One region of the Halobacillus sp. ABA4_118 genome, then DNA from elsewhere that is predicted to be linked to it. Evidence: a T-box and tRNA genes for the amino acid it is inferred to sense, from the RefSeq annotation. Region 1 holds a T-box; the other holds one or more tRNA genes.
The links. The T-box of region 1 lies ahead of ACXAGL_RS01090 (valine--tRNA ligase). A T-box ahead of a tRNA ligase gene usually reads a tRNA of that ligase, here a tRNA-Val.

Region 1 (3,415 bases):
GTTTCCTAAGGATTTACTCATTTTACGGCCGTCTGCATCGCGGACAAGACCGTGAATAAGAACATCTTTGAACGGACGCTCGCCGGTGAATTCAAGAGACTGGAAGATCATCCGGCTTACCCAGAACCCGATGATGTCATAGCCGGTTACGAGAACGTTGGTCGGGAAGTAGCGCTTATAGTCACTGCTTCCTTCATCCGGCCAGCCCATCGTTGAAAACGGCCAGAGGGCGGAAGAGAACCACGTATCCAGGACATCATCATCCTGCTTCCAGTTTTCAGGGTCTTTCGGCGCTTCTTTGCCTACGTGAATTTCGCCGGTCTCTTTATGGTACCAGGCCGGAATACGATGGCCCCACCACAATTGTCTGGAAATACACCAGTCACGGGTGTTCTCCATCCAATGCAGATATGGTTTTTCAAAACGGTCCGGAACAAACTGAACGGCTTCGTCTCCGTTTTGAAGGTCGACGGAGGCATCCGCCAGCGGCTTCATATCAACAAACCACTGTGTGGAAAGATAAGGCTCGACTACAGCCCCGCTTCTTTCGGAGTGACCGACGGAATGCATATGATCTTCTATTTCAAACAGGACGCCCTGCTCCTGAAGATCTTTGACAATCTGCTTGCGGCATTCAAAACGGTCCATCCCTTTATACGCCCCGGCATTTTCATTCATCGTACCGTCTTCATTCATGACGAGCACACGCTCAAGATCGTGGCGGTTCCCGATTTCAAAGTCATTCGGATCGTGAGCCGGCGTAATCTTCACAGCACCTGAACCAAATTCCATGTCGACGTAGTCATCAGCGACAATTTCAATTTCTCTTCCCACAATAGGAAGAACCGCTTTTTTACCAATCAGATGCTTGTAGCGCTCATCTTCCGGGTGAACCGCAATGGCGGTATCCCCAAGCATCGTCTCCGGACGGGTCGTAGCAATTTCGATGGACCCTTCTTCATCCTTCAGCGGGTAGCGCATATGATAAAACGCTCCCTGGACATCCTTATACTCGACTTCGATGTCCGATAAAGCCGTCTGTGTAGCCGGATCCCAGTTGATGATGTATTCCCCTCGGTAAATCAAGCCTTTTTCATATAAAGTAACGAATACTTCCTTAACAGCGTCGGAAAGACCTTCATCAAGCGTGAACCGTTCGCGGGAATAATCTAGGCCGAGGCCGAGCTTTTCCCACTGCGCGCGGATGAACTTCGCATATTCATGCTTCCATTCCCATGCTTTATCAAGGAACTTCTCACGGCCGAGGTCGTGACGGGAAACCCCCTGTTCACGAAGTTTGGCATCCACCTTCGCCTGTGTAGCGATTCCGGCATGGTCCATCCCGGGCAGCCACAGGACATCATAGCCCTGCATCCGCTTCACACGGGATAAAATATCCTGCAGGGTCGTATCCCATGCGTGGCCGAGGTGAAGCTTTCCTGTAACGTTCGGCGGGGGAATAACGATGGTATACGGTTCTTTGTCCGTATCACCTTCGGCTTCAAAAAATTTCCCATCCACCCAGTACTGGTACCGGTCCATTTCGACAGCGGCCGGATCATATTTGGTTGGCATTGAAAGATCCTGTTCACTCATTTCTGATCTTCCTCCTTTAATTGTTATCAGTCATTACACTCTGCAAGGGGTTTACCAGCCGGGAAAATAAAAAAACCCTTTCATCCAGTAAAAGGACGAAAGGGTTTGATTTCCGTGGTACCACCTTATTTCACAGGAGAGACTCCTGCACACTCACAATCATAACGGCTTCGAACCGGCTTCTCCTACTCATGTTCAAAGAAGCTGCATCAAGGGCGACTTTCATAATCAGGGTTCATGGAAAACTTCCACCATTCGTTTTCCTCTCTGGAAGAAATGATTACGTACTACTCCCTATCTAAGCATTTCACGTATAAAGACTATATTACATATTGTATATAGAACATACGTCTTTAGTCAACTGTCTGACAAAAAATATGCAGAAGCCCGCAGACAGGGCCTGCGGGCTTCTATATTTAAGAAACGAGGTGTACAGATGAGCCGAATGTACCGCTACCGGCTGCCACCATGGTGTAAGACGTGGTTGATTGTCATTGAAACCTCTCTGCTTCCGATTGTGATTTTCCAGGCTTTACGTACCATTTTCTGGCCGACGACCTTCGATATTTTCCTTCTCGGACTCGTCATCGGTCTGTGGCTGGCTTTTAAATACAAATGGATTTAATCAGGAATATACACAATCTGTCCAGGGGCTACATCCTCATCACAGCTGTTCACACGCTCCAGCTGTCTGACTGGAACATCATACTTCTCAGCGATGGAAGTCAAAGTCTCCTCCCCCTGGGCAATATACATTTTCATCCGGGTATACGTATCCTCACGGTTCGGGAACAAGTGCTTGAAAATTTGTTTGATGCCATCCATCCCACCAGGGGGCGCCTCCGATTCACTGGACTCTGAGGACTCCTCCACACTGACCTCTCCCCAGTCTGACGTACTGTCGGGAGAAGCCTGGATGTCATGGACAGCTTCCTGCTCTGTTCCAAAAAATTCAGGAAAGCTCTGTGATTTCTTGTAAAACCAACGTCCGTCATCGTCCTGTTCCTGTTCCTCTTGTTCCTGTCCGTTCATCCGGAATACAGGGGCTTCTTTTTCGGGAACCGCCCGCTCGGCTTCCGGCGTTTCCTCCTTGAAGTTGACAGGTCCCGCCTGGACAGGCTCATCGAACGCATCGTCATTGGCCGCTTCATTCCGGGCTTCCTCGACTCCGTTAATCGTGATTTGTGCGTGAAGGCGGAGCTGACGGTCAGCCGGCAGTTCATAATCAAACGTCTCAATGTCAATCAGCACATCATCCAAATTGGAAACACGCTCCAATGGGACCCGAATCTCTACTGGAAAAGCGTGGGAAAAGACGTAGACACCGTCATCCTGCGCTTCGACAGTATCCATCACCCTTGCTCCCGAAGCTCCCGCAGGCTCCGCTTCGGATTGAGGGCCCGTTGGAATATATTCACCGCCGAGATCAACGGTCCCCTTCAGGCAGACTTCATCTCCGCGGTCTTCAATCGTAATATCTGGCTCTAAAGAAATACCAATCAGCTCTCTTACACCCTGTCCTTCCTGAAACCATATCGATTCATCCAGATAAAAGGAAAATACATTTTGTTTATTCGGCAATCCAGAGTCCCTCCCTAAGGTATTCCTGTTCTCTACTAACACCTTATGCGGAAGATATCGTTATATACATGAATGGGAGGAATCGCCGTAAAACATCCCGCTATCCACCGGTATTCTCCCCCAAAAAAACAGGCAGCCGATGATAACGGCTGCCTGTTTTCTAAAAGGGGCGTTCAGTTAAGTGTTGAAAATACTTTGTTGACTGCCTCAATCGTTTGTTCAATGTCTGCTTCCGTGT
Region 2 (3,415 bases), 2.5 Mb from region 1:
TTGTCCTTACAACCTATACCACTCAATTCTCTCCCAGGACACTTCAGGACTTTATGAAAAGCCGGATCACCCAGCACGTGTTGGGGGTCTTCTCCTTCGGCTTCATCTTTTCCCTGCTGCAGTTGTTCCTGCTTGGGAAGGATTCCGGATCCGGATTCATCAGTCCGTTTTTAACCGTTTTCGTATCCATCGTCTGCCTGGCTTTCTTTATCATTTTCATTCACCACTCTTCCCGTTTCATCAAAGTGAACAATTTAATCGGCACCATTCGCCAGAGCACGTCTGATTTGATCAACGGAACCTTTTCCGAGAAAAATTACGACCGTTACACCGAATGGGATCACGAGGAAATTGAAAGACGAAAGAATTCAGAGAAAAGAGTCATTGCGACAGGGGAATCCGGATATATCCAGAGTGTCAATTACTCTTCCTTGATTCAATGGGCGGAGAAAAATGACCTTTTATTGGAGACCACCTTTTCCATGGGGGAATACATTCAGAAAGAAATGCCCCTGTTCTATTACTGGGTAGAATCAGAGCAGGAGAACCTCACACCAGAAGAAGCAAGAGATTTTGTCGTGATCGGCAACGAGCGGGTCGACATTCAGGATATAGAATTTTCACTGCAGAAGCTTGTGGAAATCGCCGTGCGCGCCATTTCCCCAAGTCTCAATGATCCTCATACGGCCACGAACTGCATCAACCGGATCGGCTCCCTCCTCGTTGAGCTCGCCGATGTATATGAGCCGATCCGATATTACCCGGACGATAATGACCACCTCCGTCTTATCGCAGAGCCGGTACCTTTTAGTGAATACTTGTATAAATGCTTCTATCAAATCCGCATTTACGGACACCATGATGTGTCCGTCATGAACTCCGTTATGGAAGTATTGTACAAACTGGCATTCATACAAAAGGAGAAAGTCCAGGACGACGTGTGGAGATTCGGCCGTTACATTATTAAGGCTGTTGATGTAGAGAATATGGACGAGCTTGATTTTGAGCGGTTTAACCATCAGGCACAGAAACTGGCCGATGCGTGTGGGACAACCATTTCCTTGAAGAGCGATGATGCTTCATAACCTGTGTACCAAATAAAGAGAACCGTCCATATTCCGGACGGTTCTCTTTTGTGTATTAATCGCTGCCGGATATGATCATATCGTCTTCCATCTCGGCAAGAAGGGTGGCAGGTGACACTTTATCACCTTTCTTAATATGAAGCTTTTTCAGGCTGCCGCTGATGCCCACCGCTACCTCTGACTCTGTCCCGTCCCGCTTAATAACAAAAAGGGGTTCCCATTCATAGACATACTCCCCGTTCTGAACGAGGATTTCGGTCACTTCTCCATAACACGGGGAAATGATTTTTTCGGGCCGCATGGTTCATTCCTCCTGTTCTCACCACGCCCGGTCCAGCTCAGGGCGTTTGAAACAGCATATGTGGGAGAAGAGGACAAGATGACTGGAAAATAAAAAAGAAGTGACGCAGCCTCTCCCTGGATGAGAAACTGCGCCACTCCGGCACTTTGTATGATGATTCCGATTGGGCTCGAACCAACGACCTCCACCCTGTCAAGGTGGCGCTCTCCCAGCTGAGCTACGGAATCTTATGTAGAAATTTGTCGTTTTTTGCTGACAAAGATTAATATACTATGGATCACAATTGAAGTCAACATGATTCGACAAACTTTTTTTACAAACCTTCCTCCTCCCTCCATCATTTGGGTTATTGATCTGTTCCACTTTTTCAACAATTCTATGATAAAATAAGAAGTGCAACGTTTACATCGAATTTTAAGCGGGAAATTTTCATATACTTCCGTGCTGTAAGGAGGTGGTCTATTTATGGGTAGAGACGGATCCATGACCGAGTACACCATAAACAGTCAGTACTTAGACGAAGAAATGACCCTTCGTGTGTATACGCCGAACAACTTCTCTCCTCTATACAAGTACCATTTCTGTATCATGCAGGATGGAAACGATTATTACTCCATGGGGCGCGCTGCCACTCTGAGCGATAAGCTCCACAGGGAGGAACGTATGGAACGGACGATTTTCATTGGTATACATTACAAGGATAAATACGACCGCAGGGAGAAATACCATCCTGACGGCCAGAGACAGGGAGACTACGTCAGCTTCCTCATCAGGGAGGTCGTCCCATTTCTTGATGAACAGCTGCCCGGGTATAATATGGGGAGAGGCCGGACACTGGCCGGGGATTCCCTTGCCGGAACCCTTGCCTTAATGACAGCTGTTAAATTCCCGAATATCTTCGGAAATGTCATCATGCAGAGTCCTTATGTCGATGATCACGTCCTGGAAGTCGTCGACACAGGGCGGCAGCTTTCTTCATTAACCATCGATCACACCATCGGTCTGGAGGAAACGGACGTGGAGACGACAACCGGTGAGCGGATGGATTTTCTTGAACCAAATCGAAAGCTGCGGGATCTTCTACAGGAAAAGCCGGTCTCCTATACGTACCATGAGCTGGATGGCGGTCATACTTGGGGATCCTGGCAGAAGGATTTTGAACGGGCTTTATTGAACATATTTAGTGGTGAATAAACGTTTTAAAATGGGACAATCAGGAGGTTAGTTCAATGAAATACGGAATAGCAGTGTTTCCATCAAAAAAAGTACAAGATGTAGCGAATTCTTACCGCAAGCGATATGACCCTCATTACGCGCTGATTCCTCCTCACATTACGATGAAAGAGGCGTTTGAAGCGGAGGAAGATCAGATTGAAAGTGAAATCATCCCCCAGCTGAGGGAAATTGCCAAGAACACAGAGCCATTCTCCTACGGGGTGTACAAGGTAAGTTCCTTCTCTCCCGTAACCAACACCATCTACCTGAAGATTGAACCATCCGATGAAATTTTTGATTTGAATGATAAACTTTACACTGGTGTACTGCCGGAAGAAAAAGATTTCTCCTTCGTTCCGCACATCACGATTGCTCAGAAGCTTTCAGACGAGGAATTTTCCGATGTATACGGCAGCCTCACTATGCTTAAATTCGATCTGCAGGATCAGGTCGATCGTTTCCAGCTTCTTTACCAACTTGAAAACGGCGCATGGAGTGTCTATGAGACATTCCGCCTTGGCAGAGGGTGAAGCTCGTGGATATCCGGCAGGTCAGAAACAAACAGCAGCTGGACGATGCCTACACAGTGAGAAAAATCGTCTTTGTACAAGAACAGCAGGTACCTGAAGAACTTGAAATCGATGAGCATGATGAAGCGTCCCTTCATTTCACCGGGTATGAGAACGACAAACCGGTAGCCGCCGCCCGTCTCCGGTTTGTCCACGGATACGGGAAGCTTGAGCGCATTTGTGTTCTGAAAGAGAAACGCGGCCATTCCTACGGCAGACAGATGATTGAACAGCTGGAAGCCGCC

Region 2: it encodes a tRNA-Val, which carries the amino acid that the T-box ahead of ACXAGL_RS01090 (valine--tRNA ligase) is inferred to sense. The anticodon was not compared.

What each region holds. Positions count from the first base shown of each region.
Region 1 is NZ_JBSWWS010000001.1:195,384-198,798, forward strand. It holds gene ACXAGL_RS01090 (valine--tRNA ligase) at 1-1,596, opposite strand, end outside; T-box leader at 1,685-1,906, opposite strand; gene ACXAGL_RS01095 (hypothetical protein) at 2,033-2,221, shown strand; gene ACXAGL_RS01100 (LysM peptidoglycan-binding domain-containing protein) at 2,218-3,177, opposite strand; gene hemL (glutamate-1-semialdehyde 2,1-aminomutase) at 3,351-3,415, opposite strand, start outside.
Region 2 is NZ_JBSWWS010000001.1:2,676,117-2,679,531, reverse strand. It holds gene ACXAGL_RS13485 (DUF2254 domain-containing protein) at 1-1,085, shown strand, start outside; gene ACXAGL_RS13480 (biotin/lipoyl-containing protein) at 1,141-1,386, opposite strand; tRNA gene ACXAGL_RS13475 (tRNA-Val) at 1,541-1,613, opposite strand; gene ACXAGL_RS13470 (alpha/beta hydrolase) at 1,852-2,580, shown strand; gene ACXAGL_RS13465 (YjcG family protein) at 2,616-3,131, shown strand; gene ACXAGL_RS13460 (GNAT family N-acetyltransferase) at 3,137-3,415, shown strand, end outside.